Regions from separate parts of the Pantoea alfalfae genome, predicted to be linked through region 2. Evidence: predicted binding sites of a transcription regulator. Region 2 holds the regulator's gene; the other holds the start of a gene.

Region 1 (9,671 bases), 960 kb from region 2:
GTGATCGAACTGACCAAAAAAGCGATGTAATCCAGCTTTATGCGTCACGAAATGCCAGCCCTCGGGCTGGCATTTTTTTTGCCTGTGGCGGCCAATCTGTCCGTCCGCCTAATTTCGGCCTGAGAAAAATGTAGTAATCTCAACCCCAAACCGTTTTACTTTCACCCGTAAAAATTCACTCAGGATAGTTATGTCTAACAGTGCGATGAGTGTGGTGATTCTTGCTGCTGGCAAGGGCACCCGTATGTATTCCGATCTGCCTAAAGTTCTGCATACGCTGGCAGGCAAACCGATGGTTCAGCACGTCATTGATGCCGCCAAAGGGCTGGGCGCACAGCAGGTACATCTGGTTTATGGTCACGGTGGCGACCGCCTGAAAGCGACCCTTACCGACAGCACGCTTAACTGGGTGCTGCAGGCTGAGCAGCTCGGCACCGGCCATGCGATGCAGCAGGCCGCGCCTGCCTTCGCCGATGATGAAGATATCATGATGCTCTATGGCGACGTGCCGCTAATCACTCAGGCGACATTACAGCGTCTGCGTGAAGCAAAACCGCAGGGCGGCATTGGCTTACTCACCGTGGTACTGGATGACCCGACCGGCTATGGCCGCATTGTGCGCGAGAACGACACCATCACCGGCATTATCGAACAGAAAGATGCCACCCCGGCGCAGCTCACCATTAAAGAGATCAACACTGGTATTCTGATCGCCAACGGCGGCGATTTAAAACGCTGGCTGTCACAGCTCACCAACAACAATGCACAGGGTGAGTATTACATCACCGATATTATCGCGCTGGCGCATCAGGAAGGTCGGGTAATCAACGCAGTCCATCCGGCACGCATCAGCGAAACCGATGGCGTAAATAACCGTCTGCAGCTGGCGACATTAGAACGCACTTACCAGGCTGAACAGGCGGAAAAACTGCTGCTGGCCGGCGTGATGCTGCGCGATCCGGCACGGTTTGATTTACGCGGGACGCTGACGCATGGACGGGATGTCGAAATCGACACCAACGTCATTATTGAAGGCCAGGTCACGCTAGGCTCGCGCGTTAAAATCGGCGCGGGCTGCATTATCAGAAACAGCGTGATTGGCGATGACTGTGAAATCAGCCCCTATACGGTGATCGAGGATGCTCATCTCTCCACCGCCTGCACCGTCGGGCCATTTGCCCGTCTGCGTCCTGGCAGCGAGCTGGCGCACGCCGCTCACGTGGGAAACTTCGTCGAAATGAAGAAAGCGCGTCTCGGCAAGGGATCGAAAGCGGGTCACCTCTCTTATCTGGGTGATGCGGAGATTGGCGACAACGTGAACATTGGTGCAGGCACGATTACCTGCAACTATGATGGCGCGAATAAATTCAAAACCGTGATTGGCGATGACGTATTTGTCGGCTCAGATACGCAGCTGGTGGCCCCGGTCAGCGTCGCGGCAGGCGCTACCATTGCGGCAGGCACCACCCTCATGAAAGATGTGACCGAAGCCGGTCTGGTCTATAACCGTAAAGAACAGAATCACAAAGCGGACTGGCAGCGTCCGGTGAAGAAAAAATAAATTTTTAACGGCCCGCTTTATGCGGGCCGATGCAGTGCAGTGCCAAAACTATAATCCCCACTCTCTACAAGGCTCGGGGAACCGGCAAAGCCGGATATCAGGTCGCATGACAACAGAAGTGGCGAAAAGCCATGTAGTCAGGAAAACATCATTATGTGTGGAATTGTTGGTGCAGTAGCACAACGCGATATCGCAGAGATTCTGCTGGAAGGTCTGCGTCGTCTTGAATATCGCGGATATGATTCGGCCGGTCTGGCCGTGGTCGATCGTCAGGGGCACGTCACGCGCCTGCGGCGGTTAGGGAAAGTGCAGAAACTGGCGGAAGCTGCTGAACAGCAGCCGCTGATTGGTGGCACCGGTATCGCGCACACGCGCTGGGCAACCCATGGCGAGCCGTCGGAAGCGAATGCGCATCCGCACGTCTCAGAGCACATCATCATCGTGCACAACGGCATCATTGAAAACCATGAGCCGCTGCGCGCTGAGCTGATTGGACGCGGCTACGTCTTTGTCTCTGAAACCGACACCGAAGTGGTGGCGCATCTGGTTCACTGGGAGCAGAAGCAGGGCGGTTCGCTGCGCGAAGTCGTATTGCGCGTAATCCCACAGCTGCGCGGTGCCTATGGCATGGTCATCATGGACAGCCGCGATCCGTCACTGCTGGTGGCCGCCCGTTCCGGCAGCCCGCTGGTGATTGGCCGTGGCATGGGTGAAAACTTTATCGCCTCAGATCAGCTGGCTCTGCTGCCGGTGACCCGCCGGTTCATCTATCTGGAAGAGGGTGATATCGCCGAGATCAGCCGTCGTGATGTCACGGTAATCGACCGTGAAGGCAACACCGTGACGCGTGCTGAAATCGAGTCGAACCTGCAATATGATGCCGGTGACAAAGGCATTTACCGTCATTACATGCAGAAAGAGATCTACGAACAGCCGATGGCGCTGAAAAGCACTCTGAGCGGTCGGTTCAGCCAGGGACAGGTTGACCTCAGCGAGCTGGGCGCGGGCGCTGAAGCGATGCTGAGTCAGGTGGAGCATATCCAGATTATCGCCTGCGGCACCTCTTATAATTCCGGCATGGTGTCACGCTACTGGTTTGAGTCGCTGGCAAATATCCCCTGTGACGTGGAGATCGCCTCTGAGTTCCGCTATCGCAAGTCAGCGGTGCGCAAAAACAGCCTGCTGATCACCCTGTCGCAGTCGGGTGAAACGGCGGATACCCTGGCAGCACTGCGTCTCTCGAAAGAGCTGGGCTACCTGGGGTCGCTGGCCGTCTGTAACGTGGCGGGTTCGTCACTGGTGCGGGAATCTGACCTGGCACTGATGACCAAAGCGGGCACCGAAATCGGCGTCGCCTCTACCAAAGCGTTTACCACCCAGTTAGCGGTGCTGCTGATGCTGGTGGCGAAACTGGGACGTCTGAAAGGCATGTCTGTTGAGACTGAGCATGAGATCGTTCATGCCCTGCAGGCGTTGCCGAACCGGATTGAGCAGATGCTGGCGCAGGATAAGCTGATTGAGAATCTGGCAGAAGGCTTCTCTGACAAGCATCACGCGCTGTTCCTGGGCCGTGGCGATCAATACCCGATTGCCATGGAAGGGGCGCTGAAGCTCAAGGAGATCTCCTACATTCATGCGGAGGCTTACGCCGCAGGCGAGCTGAAACATGGCCCGCTGGCGCTGATTGATGCGGACATGCCGGTGATCGTAGTGGCACCTAACAACGAACTGCTGGAGAAGCTCAAATCCAACATCGAAGAGGTGCGTGCACGCGGCGGTCTGCTCTATGTGTTCGCCGATCAGGATGCAGGCTTTAGCGACAGTGACGGGATGAAGATTATCCCGTTGCCGCATGTCGAAGAGGTGATTGCGCCGATCTTCTACACCGTGCCGTTGCAGTTACTCTCCTATCATGTCGCCCTGATCAAAGGCACCGACGTCGATCAGCCACGCAACCTGGCAAAATCGGTTACCGTGGAATAACCTGGTGGGCCCCGTCGCGGGCCCACTTCATTCTGGCCCTCTGTCATATAACTGTCACATTTCGTACATTTCACTGTCATCAAACTGTCCTATTTTCCCTCCTGCAGCAATCACAGACTCTTACTAAAACGGCCCCTAGCCTGACTTTTCTCCCCTGGAGGGAATATGACACTGATGCGTAGCACCGTAGCCCGAATCCTCGCCACCACCTTCGCTGTAAGCGCGGTATCTGCTTTTGCGGCCACCGATCTCACTGGTGCAGGCGGGACGTTCCCGGCGCCGGTTTATGCCAAGTGGGCAGCAGAATATCAGCAAGCCACCGGTAGCAAAATTAACTACCAGGGCATCGGTTCATCTGGCGGCGTAAAACAGATCATCGCCAAAACCGTTGATTTCGGTGCGTCCGATGCGCCAATGAAAGATGAAGATCTGCAGAAAAATGGCCTTTTCCAGTTCCCTACCGTGATCGGTGGTGTGGTACTGGCGGTTAACCTGCCAGGCATCAAGTCAGGCCAGCTGACGCTGGATGGTAAAACCGTCGGTGATATCTACCTCGGCACCATCAAAAAGTGGAACGACCCGGCGATCGCCAGACTCAACCCGGGCGTAAAACTGCCAGAGACCAACATCAACGTGGTGCGTCGTGCTGATGGTTCAGGCACCTCATTCGTCTTCACCAGTTACCTGGCGAAAGTGAACCCGGACTGGAACAGCAAAATTGGTAAAGGTAATACCGTTAACTGGCCGGTGGGTCTGGGCGGTAAAGGCAACGACGGCGTCGCCGCGTTTGTTCAGCGTCTGCCGGGTTCTATCGGCTACGTGGAATATGCCTACGCCAAACAGAACAACCTGACCTACACCAAACTGATCGATGCCGATGGTAAAGCGGTTGCACCAAGCGAGACCAGCTTCAGTAATGCCGCGAAAGGCGCTGACTGGAGCAAGTCTTTTGCGCAGGATCTGACCTTCCAGAAGGGCGCGGATGCCTGGCCAATCTCCTCAACCACCTTCATTCTGATCTATAAAGATCAGGCGAATGCGGCTAAGGGCGCTGAAGTGCTGAAGTTCTTCGACTGGGCTTACAAAAGCGGCAGCAAAACCGCCACAGCGCTGGATTATGCTGCGCTGCCAGAGAGCGTGACCGAGCAGATTCGCGCCGCCTGGAAAGCCAATATCAAAGACAGTTCTGGTAAAGCGCTTTATCAGTAATTGACCGACCCTGGCCGGACAGCGGTCCGGTCAGACCCAGCGGGCGGCTCATGCCGCCCTGATAACTTCTGAAGACTGAGACTTCTATGGCTGCAACGAAGCCGGCATTCAAAGCCCCAGGCAAACAAGGTGACAGAATTTTTGGCGCGCTGGTCAGGCTGGCTGCGCTGATTGTGCTGTTACTGATGGGCGGCATTATTGTCTCCCTGATCATCTCCTCGTGGCCCAGCATCCAGAAGTTTGGTTTCGCCTTTTTGTGGACCAAAACCTGGGATGCGCCCAACGAACAATTTGGCGCACTGGTTCCGATTTACGGCACCCTTGTGACCTCCATCATCGCCCTGATTATCGCCGTGCCAGTGAGTTTTGGTATTGCGCTGTTCCTGACTGAACTCGCGCCAGGCTGGCTGCGTCGCCCGCTGGGCACCGCCATTGAGCTACTGGCAGCTATCCCGAGTATCGTTTACGGCATGTGGGGCCTGTTTGTCTTCGCGCCACTGTTTGCCGAATATTTCCAGACGCCGGTTAACGACGTGATGTCGGGTATTCCGATTGTTGGCGAACTCTTCTCCGGCCCCGCTTTCGGTATCGGTATCCTCGCGGCGGGAGTGATTCTGGCGATCATGATCATCCCGTACATTGCCTCGGTGATGCGCGACGTCTTTGAGCAGACCCCGGTGATGATGAAAGAGTCAGCCTACGGCATCGGCTGCACCACCTGGGAAGTGATCTGGCGCATCGTCCTGCCATTTACCAAAAATGGTGTGATTGGTGGCGTGATGCTGGGGCTGGGTCGTGCGCTGGGTGAGACCATGGCAGTGACCTTTATTATCGGCAACACCTATCAGCTCGACAGCCCATCGCTGTTTATGCCGGGTAACAGCATCACCTCGGCGCTGGCCAACGAGTTTGCGGAAGCGGAGTCGGGCGTGCATGTCGCCGCGCTGATGGAGCTGGGCCTGATCCTGTTTGTGATTACCTTTATCGTGCTGGCGATTTCAAAGCTGATGATTATGCGACTGCAGAAAAGTGAAGGAACGCGCTCATGACCACAATTGAAATTCAGGCGCGCGCCGAACTGGACGCATCACGTCGTAAAATGCAGTCCTGGCGCAGCACGAAAAATAAAATTGCGCTGACGCTGTCGCTACTGACCATGGCGTTTGGTCTGTTCTGGCTGGTGTGGATACTGTTCACCACCGTCACGCGCGGTGTGGATGGACTCTCCTGGTCCCTGTTCACCGAATCAACGCCACCGCCAAATACCGCAGGCGGCGGTCTGGCGAACGCCCTGGCCGGCAGTGGATTGCTGATTTTCTGGTCGACCTTTTTCGGCACACCGCTGGGCATCATGGCTGGGATCTATCTGGCGGAATATGGGCGCAAGTCTGCCCTGTCAGAAGTGATCCGCTTTATTAACGACATTCTGCTTTCAGCCCCCTCCATTGTGGTCGGCCTGTTCGTCTACACCCTGGTGGTGTCGCAGATGCAACACTTCTCCGGCTGGGCCGGGGTGATTGCGCTGGCACTGCTGCAGGTGCCGATTGTGATTCGTACCACCGAAAATATGCTGCGGCTGGTGCCAGATAGCATGCGTGAAGCGGCTTATGCGCTTGGCACACCGAAGTGGAAGATGATCTCGGCCATCACCCTGAAAGCCTCGGTCTCCGGCATCATCACCGGCGTGCTGCTGGCGATTGCCCGCATCGCAGGGGAAACGGCGCCGCTGCTGTTTACGGCGCTGTCGAACCAGTTCTGGAGCACCGACATGATGCAGCCGCTGGCAAACCTGCCGGTCACCATCTTTAAGTTTGCCATGAGCCCGTTCGCCGAATGGCAGAGCCTGGCCTGGGCAGGTGTGCTGATCATTACCCTCTGCGTGCTGCTGCTCAACATTGTGGCGCGGGTGATTTTCGCCAAAGGTAAACACGGTTAACTTCCGGCGCGGCCCTGAGCGGCGCCGTATAAGAGAGATGAATGATGAGTAACGCGACAGCAACAGCCGATAAAATTCAGGTTCGTAATCTGAACTTCTATTACGGTAAGTTTCATGCGCTAAAGAACATTAACCTGGATATCGCTAAGAATCAGGTCACCGCGTTTATCGGCCCGTCGGGCTGTGGTAAGTCGACCCTGCTGCGTACCTTCAATAAGATGTACTCGCTCTATCCAGAGCAGCGGGCCGAAGGGGACATTCTGCTGGATGGTGAAAACATTCTGGCGACACAGCAGGATATCGCGCTGCTGCGCGCGCGCGTCGGCATGGTATTCCAGAAGCCTACGCCGTTCCCGATGTCAATTTATGACAATATCGCCTTTGGCGTACGCCTGTTTGAAAAGCTATCGCGTGCCGATATGGATGAGCGCGTACAGTGGGCGCTGACCAAAGCAGCGCTGTGGAATGAAACCAAAGACAAGCTGCATCAGAGCGGTTACAGTCTCTCCGGCGGCCAGCAGCAGCGTCTGTGCATTGCGCGTGGCATCGCGATTCGGCCGGAAGTCTTACTGCTGGATGAGCCCTGCTCCGCACTGGATCCCATTTCCACCGGCCGCATTGAGGAGCTGATCACCGAGCTGAAGCAGGACTATACCGTGGTGATCGTGACGCACAATATGCAGCAGGCGGCACGCTGCTCTGACCATACTGCTTTCATGTATCTGGGCGAACTGATTGAGTTCAGCGACACCGACACGCTGTTCACCAAGCCCGCGCAGAAGCAAACCGAAGACTACATTACTGGCCGCTACGGCTGATCTGACAGGAGATCGACATGGATAATCTGAATCTGAATAAGCACATCTCCGGTCAGTTCAATGCCGAACTGGAGCATATCCGAACCCAGGTAATGATCATGGGCGGCATGGTCGAGCAGCAACTGACCGATGCGATTACCGCCATGCATAATCTGGATGGTGAACTGGCGCAGCGGGTGATCGACGGCGACCAGAAGGTCAATATGATGGAAGTGGAGATTGATGAAGCCTGCGTGCGCATCATCGCCAAACGTCAGCCAACCGCGATCGATTTGCGGCTGGTGATGGCGATTATCAAAACCATTTCCGAGCTGGAGCGCATTGGCGACGTGGCAGAGAAGATCAGCCGCACGGCGCTGGAGAAATTTGGTCAGCAGCATCTTCCGCTGCTGGTGAGCCTTGAGTCGCTGGGTCGTCACACCGTGCAGATGCTGCATGATGTGCTGGACGCTTTCGCGCGGATGGATCTCAATGAGGCGATCACCATCTACCGCGAAGACAAAAAGGTGGATAAAGAGTACGAAGGTATTGTGCGCCAGTTGATGACCTACATGATGGAAGATCCGCGCACCATTCCCAGCGTGCTGACAGCATTGTTCTGCGCCCGCGCGATTGAGCGTATTGGCGATCGCTGCCAGAACATCTGCGAAATTATCTTCTATTTCGTCAAAGGTCAGGATTTCCGTCACGTTGGTGGAGACCGGCTCGATGAATTATTGTCAGGTGACGATGGCAGCAACCGCCCTTCCTGAATAATCTTATCCCTGTGCCTGAGTGGCGCAGGGATACGCCTTTTCAATTGGTCACATCCTGAACTCTCCTTATAATTGCGGCACTTTTCTTTATGAGGTGCGCAACGATGTCCCCTTCTCCCCAATCTAAGCCGGGCGTCACGCCGGGCAAAGCGATGCTGGCTGCGGTCAGCGGTTATGCCATGGATGGATTTGACCTGCTGATACTCGGCTTTATGCTGCCGGCGATCAGTGTTTCGCTGGCGCTCGATCCCTCACAGGCGGGATCGCTGGTGACCTGGACGCTGATTGGCGCGGTTATCGGTGGCATCGTATTTGGTCATCTCAGCGACCGCTATGGGCGCATCCGCATGCTCACCGTCACGATTCTGGTCTTCTCGGTCTTTACCGGGCTGTGCGCGGTGGCGCAGGGCTACTGGGACCTGCTCGCCTGGCGAACGCTGGCGGGTGTGGGCCTGGGTGGCGAATTCGGTATTGGCATGGCGCTGATTGCCGAAGCCTGGCCTGCTGAGAAGCGTAACCGCGCATCAGCGTGGGTCGGTATCGGCTGGCAGCTCGGCGTGCTGATGGCAGCCTTTATCACGCCGCCGCTGCTGAATATCATCGGCTGGCGCGGCATGTTCCTGGTCGGATTATTACCGGCGCTGGTCTCGTTTGCTATTCGTCGCGGCATGGGCGAACCAGTGGCGTTTCAACGGCAGGTTAAACATGTGCCGTCGCTCTCGTTTCCGGCGCGCCTGAAGCTGCTGGTGCGCGACCGCGCGACCGCCAAAGCCAGTCTCGGTATTTTTATCCTTTGTTCCGTGCAGAACTTTGGTTACTACGGGCTGATGATCTGGATGCCGAGCTACCTCTCCTCCAGCTTTGGCTTCAGTCTGACGAAATCCGGCCTCTGGACTGCGGTAACGGTGGTCGGGATGACCTTTGGCATCTGGCTGTTTGGCGTGCTGGCCGACCGCTTTGCGCGCTGGAAAATCTTCCTGCTCTATCAGTTTGGTGCCGTCGTGATGGTGGTGGTGTATGCGCAGTTGCGCGACCCGAACATCATGTTATTTACCGGTGCGATCATGGGAATGTTTGTTAACGGCATGATTGGCGGCTACGGCGCGCTGATTTCCGATACCTTCCCGCCGCAGGTGCGTGCCACCGCGCAAAATGTCCTGTTCAACCTTGGGCGTGGCGTGGGTGGCTTCGGCCCGGTAGTTATTGGTCTGCTGGCGAGCCAGTTCTCGTTTACGGCGGCGATTACCCTGCTGGCGCTGATTTATCTGCTGGATATTGCGGCGACGCTGTTCCTGCTGCCGAAGAAACAGGGTCAGGAAGATACGCTGGGCGCGATTGGCTGATGCTGCCTGGAAGGTATGGCTGAGTTAGTGTCATCCCGGCCACGCCGGGTCAGTAATACCGATCAT
Region 2 (9,671 bases):
CGTGCAGCATGCGACCCACGCCAAACACATCGCTGTTAATCGCCGAGAGCGACGCGGTCAGCACGACGAAATTGAGGATAGAGGCGGCTGCCGCGATCCCCAGATGCTGGAAGGTCAGCACAAACGGGCTGCCCGAGGTTCCTACCTGATTCCAGGGATAGATCGACATAATCACAAACAGCGTGCCAACGTAGAACACCAGAATGCGCCACGGCACCGAGTTAATCGCGCGCGGAATCGACTTCTCCGGATCTTTCGCTTCACCCGCAGTGATACCGATGATTTCGATGCCGCCATAGGCGAACATCACCATCTGTAGCGACAGCAGCATGCCGACGACGCCGTGGGCGAAGAAGCCGCCGTTGGTCCAGAGGTTATGGATACCGGTCGGCTGACCGCCGTTGCCAATCCCCCAGATAATCATGCCGAAACCAGCCAGAATCATCACAATGATGGTGGCGACTTTGAAGAAGGAGAACCAGAACTCCACTTCGCCAAACACCTTCACGCTCATCAGATTGACGGCACCGATGATCAGCACCACGCTCAGCACCCAAATCCAGTGCGGCACCTCAGGGAACCAGACGCCCATATAGATGCCGAATGCGGTAACGTCCGCAATCGCCACAATCAGGATTTCAAAACAGTAGGTCCAGCCGGTGATATAGCCCGCCATCGGCCCAAGGTAGTCCTGCGCGTAGCGGGAGAAAGAGCTGGCCTGAGGATTGTTAACGGACATCTCACCCAGCGCGCGCATGATGATGTAGGCTACTGCCCCGCCGATGATATAGGCGAGCAGCACGCTCGGTCCGGCCATTTTTATCGCGTCGGCGGAACCGTAAAACAGCCCGGTGCCAATCGCCGATCCCAGCGCCATAAAACGGATGTGGCGCGTGCTCAGTCCGCGTTTGAGCTTATTGGTTTCTTGCATAACAACCTGTACCTGTGAAATGAAAAAACCACGGGCAAGCCCGTGGTTAAAGAAGAATCAGTGCGCTCTGTTACGAGTGAACCGTCACCTGTTCCGGTCCTTTCACCCGATCCACAACAGCGGCAATCAGCAGCATTACCAGCGACGGTGGCAACCAGGCGAGACCCTGATCGGCCAGCGGCAGATGCTGACTGAATGCCGGCAGCAAATCTTTAAACCCGGTAGTTTTAATCGCATCAACAATGCCAAACAGCAGGCTTACCAGCATCGCTGGCGCGATAATCCGGCTGCTCTTATTCCACCAGTTGAGGGTGAAACTCAGCACCACCAGCACGATACAGGGCGGATAGATCGCCGTCAGTACCGGGATGGAGATCTGAATCAGGTGGCTCAGGCCGAGATTCGACACCACCATCGAGAACAGACCCAGAATAAACACCAGCGTTTTATACGACAACGGCAGGTATTGCGCAAAAAATTCCGCACAGGCACAGGTCAGGCCGACAGCGGTCACCATACAAGCGACGAAGATCAGCGCGGCCAGGAAGAAGCTGCCCATGTTGCCAAAGGTATGCTGAACATACGCGTGCAGAATCGCTGCACCATTGGCATTTTGATCCACCAGCGCCCCGCTGCCCGCGCCCAGTTTAAACAGGCAGAGGTAGACCAGCGTCAGGCCCAGACCGGCAATCAATCCTGCCAGCACGGTATAGCGGGTCAGCAGCGCGGCATTATCAACACCACGTGAACGGGCGGCATTAACAATCACGATGCCAAACACCAGCGCGCCCAGCGTATCCATGGTCAGATAGCCATTAACAAAACCGCTGGAGAACGCCGCACGCTGATAATCAGCCGTCGCCGGAATGGTCCCGCCTGCAGGCCAGACCAGTGCAGCTACGCCCAGCACGGTCAGCGCGATAATTTTTAGTGGCGCAAGGAAGTGCCCTACCGTGTCGAGCAGCTTGCCCGGATAGAGCGACACGCCAATCACCAGCGCGAAGTAGATCAGGCTATAGATGAACAGCGGCAGCGCGCCATCGCCGGTCAGCGGTGCAATGCCCATCTCAAACGAGACCGTTGCCGTGCGCGGGGTAGCAAACAGCGGCCCGACAGCCAGATAGCACACGGTGGCCAGCACGATACCAGCGACCTTGCCTATCGGGCTGCTGAGCGCATCCACGCCGCCGCCGACGCGGGCCAGCGCGATCACGGTCATCACGGGCAGACCGACTGCGGTAATCAGAAAACCAATCGCGGCTGTCCAGACGTGTTCGCCAGACTGAATGCCGACCATTGGCGGAAAAATGATGTTACCCGCGCCAACAAACAGGGCAAATGTCATAAAGCCCAGCGCGAGAATGTCCTTCGAAGTTAAACGATGTGTCATACGGCCTGTCACTGATGTTGCGGTGGAAGTTGGGTTAGTGTTGTCCCCTCGCTGCGTGCAAACCGCGACCTGGCTGACAATGTCAGCGCATTATGCTCATCGCAGGGTAAAGCGCAGGTGATTTAAGCTGCTTTTATTCTGTTCACAGAGGGATGGATCGACAACGGCGCTAAGTAAAACGTTTATAGCGGTGAAAGGCAATACGGGATCGGAAAACCAGAAGGTTATGCCGCCATTTTTTCAAAAGGCAGTGGATAGCGTTAATTTTTGCCGTAGGCACACAAGATGATGTGCTTAAATAACAGACAGAGCGTGAGAAAACCCCGCATAAATGGGCCAGAAGATACACAAAAGGCGCGTTTTACGCGCCTGTCTGCACAACGTTACAGCATTACCAGACCTGATTAGCGATATCGACCACTAAACGAATCTTCTGCCATTGCTCCGCTTCGCTCAGGCTATTGCCCTCTTCGGTAGAAGCAAAGCCGCACTGCGGGCTGAGGCAGATCTGGTCCAGGCTGACATACTGCGTCGCCTCTTCCAGTCGGGCTTTCACCTGCGCCGGATCTTCCAGCTCACCTACTTTGGTGGTGATCAGGCCCAGAACAACCTGCTGATGGCCCGGCCTGACGTAACGCAGTGGCTCAAAGCCGCCAGAACGGGCATTGTCATACTCCAGGAAGAACGCATCCACGTTGACGCTGCCGAACAGGATTTCTGCCACGGGTCCATAGCCGCCTTCAGAAATCCAGGTTGAGCGGAAATTACCGCGACAGACATGCAGACCCACGGTCAGATCGGCAGGTTTATCCGCCAGCGCTTTATTCAACACCTGAGCATACGTCTGGGCCAGCTGGTCCGGATCGTCGCCACGTGCGCGGATATCGCGCTTCTGATCTTCGGAACAGAGATACGCCCAGACGGTGTCATCCAGCTGCAGATAGCGACAGCCCGCGTCGTAAAAGGCCTTGATCGCCTGTTTGTAAGTCTGCGCCAGATCGTCGAAGTAGTCCGCCAGATCGGGATAGACTTCCGAATCAATCACTTTGCGTCCACCGCGGAAGTGCAGCACGCTGGGGCTGGGAATGGTCATCTTCGGCACCGCATCACCGGCAATACTCTGCAGGAAGCGAAAATGGCCGAGCATCGGGTGATCCGCCGGGAAACCGAGTTTGCTCACCACTTTCACGCCATGCGCTTTAGTCTGAACGCCATTAAACTGGATGCCCTGCTCCGCTTCATAGCTCTCGACGCCGTCAAGGCCATAGAAGAAGTCGAAATGCCACCAGCCACGACGGAACTCGCCGTCTGTCACCACTTTCAGGCCATTTTCGCGCTGTTTCGCGACTACATCGCGGATTGCCGCATCTTCAACCTGACGCAGGGCTGCGGCATCAATCTCGCCCGCTGAAAACTGTTCGCGCGCCTGCTTAATCGCAGCAGGACGCAGGAAGCTGCCAACGGTGTCGGCGCGGAACGGGGCGGTTTCTCTTTGCATGATCACTCCTGTCTCTCCTGCAAATGATTGCGGCAGGAAATAATTACATTCTGATATGGATAGCCATCTGGATGGCTATATGTCTGAATGCAGAGTGACATGAGTAACCTCTGTCTGCAACTGAAGAAAATTCAGCGATGATGAAAAAAATTCAGGTTGGAAATTATTGCAGCGCTGCGCGTGCCTGTGCCATCTGGCTGTCAGAGAGCGGCAGGTAGCCTGCTTCGCTGACCCGCCGCTGGCCTTGAGGAGAAAGTACCTGCTGCAAAAAGGCGGCGACCAGCGGTGGCAACGGTTTGCCGGGCGCTTTGTTGACGTAGAGATAGAGCGGACGCGCCCAGGGATAGCGGCCACTGCGGATAGCATCGGCATCCGGAACAATCGCCTGCCCCTGATCGTTCATCACCGCCAGCATTTTTACACCGCTGAGATGAAAGCCGAAACTGGCGTAACCGATGCTGCGCGAATTACCGGCCACCGCCTGCACCACGGCGGCCGAGCCGGGAAACTCTGCCACGTCGCTGCGGAAATCGCCTTTGCACAGCACCTGCTGCTTGAAGAAACCCCACGTGCCGGAGGCGGAGTTGCGGCCATAACGCTGAATCGGCCGTTTGCGCCACTGGTCGCCGGTTAAACCGAGATCGCCCCAGCGCAGCGGCACACCGTGCGCGCCACACAGGCGGGTAATGGAGAAAATAGCATCGAGCTGACGCGGTTCAATCTGCTGCAGCGGATTGCGCTGATTCACCACCACCACCAGCGCATCCATCGCCACCGGCACCGCCAGCGGCGGATAGCCGTAGCGCGCCTCAAAGGCCTGGCGTTCGTCGGCCTGCATCGGTCGGCTCATCGGCCCGAGCTGAGCGGCACCCGCTGCCAGCGCGGTCGGCGCGGTAGACGAACCAGAGGCCTGAACCTGCACATTAACGCCCGGTGCCTGGCGGCTGAAATCTTCGCCCCACAGGGTCATCAGATAGCCAAGCGTGTCGGATCCGACGCTGCTGAGATTGCCGGAGAGCGCGCCGGGCTGGGCCAGCGCCATGCCCGGCAGCAGAGAGACGATTAACAAAAGAAGGAGGCGCATCAGAGAGATCCGGCAGCGATTAATGAACGGCATTCTCCTGCATCACGCTGCTGACAATCAACCTCGCGGGCAGCGTAAAAGTAAAACAGGTCTCTTTATGCGGCACGCTGGTGATATCGAGCCGCGCGTTGTGGTGGCTCAGCGCATGTTTCACAATCGCCAGCCCCAGCCCGCTGCCGCCGGTGGCGCGTGAACGCGCTTTATCAACCCGGTAGAAGCGCTCGGTCAGACGCGGAATATGTTCTGAGGCGATACCTGGCCCGTTGTCGCATACCCGGAAGGTTGCGCCCTGCTTGCCACGCAGCCAGCTGATATCGATCCGCGTGCCCTCCGGGGTGTGATTGACCGCGTTGTAAACCAGGTTGGAGATCGCGCTGCGCAGCTGTTCGTCGTTGCCGAACACTTTCAGATGGGGATCGGTATGAAAATGGATATCGTGCCGACCGCCACTCAGTGTCGCCGCCTCATGCTGCAGCAGTTTCAGCATCACCGGCACATCGACCTTCTCTTTGAGATCGATCGCGGGGGCGGCTTCAATACGCGACAGCGTCAGCAGCTGTTTCACCAGGCTGTCCATGCGGCGCGTCTGCTCCGACATGGTGTGCAGCGCTTTGCTGCGCGAAGGCTCGCTCATCACCGAGTCGTTCATCATCTCCAGATAGCCCTGTAGCACGGTGAGCGGCGTCCGTAACTCATGGCTGACGTTGGCAAAGAAGTTACGGCGCGCCCCTTCCAGCTGATGCATCTGCGTCACATCACGGGCTACCAGCAGCCATTGCCCCTCGCTGTAGGGCATGACGCGGAATTCCATATGAAGTTTGTTGTTCAGCACCAGCGTCAGCGGCTTGTCAAAATCGCGCTGGCGAAGATAGCGGGAGAACTCCGGGTAACGCAGCAGATTGAGGATATTCTGGCCATTATCTTCCGGCCAGCGCAGCCCCAGGTGCTGTTGCGCCAGGCCGTTACACCAGAAAATAGTGCCCTCTTCCGTGGTCAGGATCACCGCATCCGGCAGCGATTCGGCCCCGCTGCGGAAGCGTTTAATGAGATTGCCCAGTTCACGCCGCCGCCGCCGGTTGCGCAGTTGCATCTGGTAAAGCCCATAAAACAGCGGTTCCCAGCTGGCACGCCCGGTCGGTGGCGTCATGGTGCGGTCGAGCCACAGCCAGTGCGACAGCCGCATCAGATTGTGGAAATGCCACAACAGCACCACCAGCACGCTCACCAGCAGCCACCAGGGCAGGCTGCCAAACAGCAGGCCCAGCAGCGCAGCAGGCAGACTGGCCAGCAGCAGTTCTGTCAGTAATCTCTTCCAGGAGAGGCGTTCCAGCACGGTAAAGGCTCCGTTCAGTAGCGGGCAGAGAAACGATACCCTGTTCCACGGACGGTTTGTACCATGCGATCGTGGCCGGAGACTTCCAGCGCTTTACGTAAACGGCGAATGTGAACATCGACAGTGCGATCCTCCACATACACATTGGTGCCCCAGACGTGGTTCAGCAGCTGTTCGCGGCTGTAGACGCGTTCCGGGTGAGTCATAAAGAAGTGCAGCAGCTTATATTCGGTGGGGCCCATCTCCAGCGGCGTGGTTTCGGACATCACGCGATGTGAGGAGGGATCCAGACTCAGCCCCTGCATCTCAATCACCTCTTCCACCGCCATCGGCGAAATGCGGCGCATCACCGCTTTGATCCGCGCCATCAGCTCTTTGGGTGAAAACGGCTTGGTAATGTAATCATCGGCGCCCACTTCCAGGCCACGTACCCGATCTTCCTCTTCGCCACGCGCGGTCAGCATCATCACCGGGATATCGCGGGTCATCGCCTCGCGCTTCAGATGCTTAATAAACTGAATACCGCTGCCACCGGGTAACATCCAGTCCAGCAAAATCAGATCGGGCCAGGGTTCAATCAGCTTGCCAACGGCGCTGTCATAATCTTCCGCCTCGATTGGCTGATAGTCGTTCTGCTCCAGAACAAAACACAACATTTCACGGATGGGGGCTTCATCCTCCACAACCAAAATGCGCTTAGCCATTATTACTCCTGCTGATTATGACGGCTGTCACTGAGATTCGCGGCGCCATTATGCGTCAGATTTGTGACACTTTTATGAAAAACATAACCTGCCTGTAACCTCACTGGTAATCATTTATGACAGCGCAGCGACATTTTTTTGCTTTGGCCGCAGAGCCAGTATAATCGCCCGGCGAATCACAACGGCAGGGACTCATCATGCGCATTATTCATACTGCGGACTGGCATCTGGGGCAGTTCTTTTACAACAAAAGTCGGGCAGCCGAACATCAGGCGTTTCTCGACTGGCTGTTGATCCAGATTGAACAGCATCAGGTGGATGCGCTGATTATTGCAGGCGACCTGTTTGATACCGGCACGCCGCCCAGCTACGCCCGCGAGATGTTTAACCGTTTTGTGGTGGCGCTGCAGCCCACCGGCTGTCAGCTGATTGTGCTGGCGGGTAACCACGATTCCGTGGCAACGCTGAACGAGTCACGCGAGCTGCTGGCCTGTCTCAATACCCGGGTGATCGCTACACCGCAGGAGCAGGATGATGTGCTACTGCTCAACACCCGCCAGGGCGAGCCGGGTGCGCTACTGTGCGCCATTCCCTATCTGCGCCCGCGCGATATCCTGCGCAGCCGGGCGGGTCAGTCGGGCCGCGACAAACAGACCTCGCTGCTGGAGGCGATTGCCCACCACTATCAGCAGCGTTTCGCCGCTGCCCAGGCGCTGGGCTATGCGCTGCCAATCATTGCTACCGGTCACCTCACCACTGTCGGCGTCAGCCAGAGCGATTCGGTGCGCGACATCTACATCGGCACGCTGGACGCGTTTCCGGCCAGCGCGTTTCCGGCTGCTGACTATATTGCGCTCGGCCATATTCATCGCGCCCAGCGCGTGGCCGGCAGCGAGCATATCCGCTATAGCGGCTCGCCGATTCCGCTGAGCTTTGATGAGCTGGGGAGTGAAAAGAGCGTCTTCCTGCTGGAACTGGCGGTCAGTGGCCTGCAGTCAGTTACGCCGCTGGTGGTGCCACAGGCGCAGCCGATGCAGGTGCTGAAAGGTTCGCTGGCGCAGATTGCGGAGCAGCTAAACGCCTTTAGTACGACAGAGCAGGAAAAACCGACCTGGCTCGACATCGAAGTTACCACCCAGGAGTACCTCAGCGATCTGCAGCGCCAGGTCGAAACACTGACCGCTACGCTGCCGGTCGAGGTATTGCTGTTACGCCGCAGTCGTGAACAGCGTCAGCAGAGCCTGGCGCGGCTCGACAACGAAACGCTGAGTGAGCTGAAGGTGGAAGAGGTCTTCGCGCGCCGCCTGGCGCTGGATGAGGCGCTGCAACCGGCGCAAATTGACGAGATGACCACGCTGTTTCGCCAGACGCTGGCCGCTATGGAAGAGACCCGATGAAGATTCTTACGCTACGGTTTAAAAACCTCAACGCCCTGCGCGGTGAATGGTTCATCGACTTCCGCGCCGAACCCTTTGCCAGCAACGGCCTGTTTGCCATAACCGGGGCCACCGGGGCCGGTAAAACCACCCTGCTGGACGCGATCTGCCTGGCGCTCTATCACCAGACGCCGCGCCTGGGGGCGATTTCCCAGAGCCAGAATGCCCTGATGACCCGCGACTGCGCAGAATGTCTGGCTGAGGTCGAGTTTGAGATCAAAGGTGAAGCCTGGCGCGCCTTCTGGAGCCAGAACCGCGCACGCGGCACCGCCGACGGCAAACTGCAGGCACCGCGCGTTGAGCTGGCGCGCTGTGACGACAACCTCATTGTTGCCGATAAAGTCGGTGACAAGCTGAAGCTGATCGAAACCCTCTCAGGTCTTGATTTCGAACGCTTTACCCGCTCGATGATGCTGTCACAGGGCCAGTTTGCCGCCTTCCTCAATGCTAAAGCCAGTGAACGCGCCGAACTGCTGGAGGAGCTAACCGGCACCGAAATTTACGGCCTGATTTCCGCTGCCATCTACGAGCGCCACAAAGAGGCGAAAACTCAGCTGGATCTGCTGCGCAGCCAGGCGGGGGCGATGGCCCTGCTGGATAGCGACGCCCGTGACGCCCTGCAACAGCAGCTCACCGCTCTGACTGACGCGGAACAGCAGCTCAGTGCACACTATCAACTGGCGCAGCAACAGCAGCAATGGCAGCAGCAGGCACAGCAGTTACTGCAGGACAGTGCGCAGGCTGAAGCCGCGCTGCAGCAGGCTCAGGCCGTCTCACAGGCGGCAGAGACGGATCGCCAGCGGCTGGCTCGCAGCGAACCGGCTGAAAAGCTGCGGATAAAACTGCAGCAGCGCGACGCGTTGCGCAGCGAACAGCAGCAGGCTGAGAGCCGCTATCAGCAGCTCACGTCAGCGACGGCGCTGGCGCAGAACCAGCAGCAGCAGCATCAGCAGCACTACGCAGCCGCTCAGACGGCCCGCCAGCAGGCGCAGCAGGAACAGCAGCAGCAGGAAAACCTGCTGACGGAACAGGTGCTGCCGCTGGATCAGCGGATGAGTACGCTGCAGCAGCACCTTGCGGAGCAGCAGCAGGAGAACAGTCGTCTGCAGCAGCATGCCGATCAGACCCAGGCCAGCCTGACGCAGCAGATGCAGCAGGTCGCGGGCTGGCAGCAGGCGATTACAGAACAGCATCAGTTACGCGAGCAGCTTGCCGATCTGGCGCACTGGGGCGCTTCGCTGCCGGTATGGCAGGAGAATTTTGCTTTGCTGGCACAGCGTGAGGCGACGCTGGCG

What was found. Region 2 encodes PhoB, which activates phosphate uptake and scavenging genes when phosphate is short. Its sites were predicted from a motif close to CTGTCATAAAACTGNCNNAT; they were not measured.
Region 1: a site for PhoB is predicted at 3,585-3,604, ahead of pstS (phosphate ABC transporter substrate-binding protein PstS). Genes of this name have one in related genera too.

What each region holds. Positions count from the first base shown of each region.
Region 1 covers NZ_CP082292.1:44,529-54,199, reverse strand. The annotation lists gene K6R05_RS00240 (F0F1 ATP synthase subunit epsilon) at 1-30, shown strand, start outside; gene glmU (bifunctional UDP-N-acetylglucosamine diphosphorylase/glucosamine-1-phosphate N-acetyltransferase GlmU) at 191-1,561, shown strand; gene glmS (glutamine--fructose-6-phosphate transaminase (isomerizing)) at 1,715-3,544, shown strand; gene pstS (phosphate ABC transporter substrate-binding protein PstS) at 3,710-4,753, shown strand; gene pstC (phosphate ABC transporter permease PstC) at 4,840-5,802, shown strand; gene pstA (phosphate ABC transporter permease PstA) at 5,799-6,689, shown strand; gene pstB (phosphate ABC transporter ATP-binding protein PstB) at 6,734-7,507, shown strand; gene phoU (phosphate signaling complex protein PhoU) at 7,525-8,259, shown strand; gene K6R05_RS00200 (MFS transporter) at 8,367-9,605, shown strand.
Region 2 covers NZ_CP082292.1:3,063,125-3,072,795, forward strand. The annotation lists gene proY (proline-specific permease ProY) at 1-931, opposite strand, end outside; gene brnQ (branched-chain amino acid transporter carrier protein BrnQ) at 1,002-2,321, opposite strand; gene K6R05_RS14500 (cobalamin-independent methionine synthase II family protein) at 2,713-3,819, opposite strand; gene K6R05_RS14505 (PstS family phosphate ABC transporter substrate-binding protein) at 3,983-4,903, opposite strand; gene phoR (phosphate regulon sensor histidine kinase PhoR) at 4,923-6,236, opposite strand; gene phoB (phosphate response regulator transcription factor PhoB) at 6,251-6,940, opposite strand; gene sbcD (exonuclease subunit SbcD) at 7,138-8,337, shown strand; gene K6R05_RS14525 (AAA family ATPase) at 8,334-9,671, shown strand, end outside.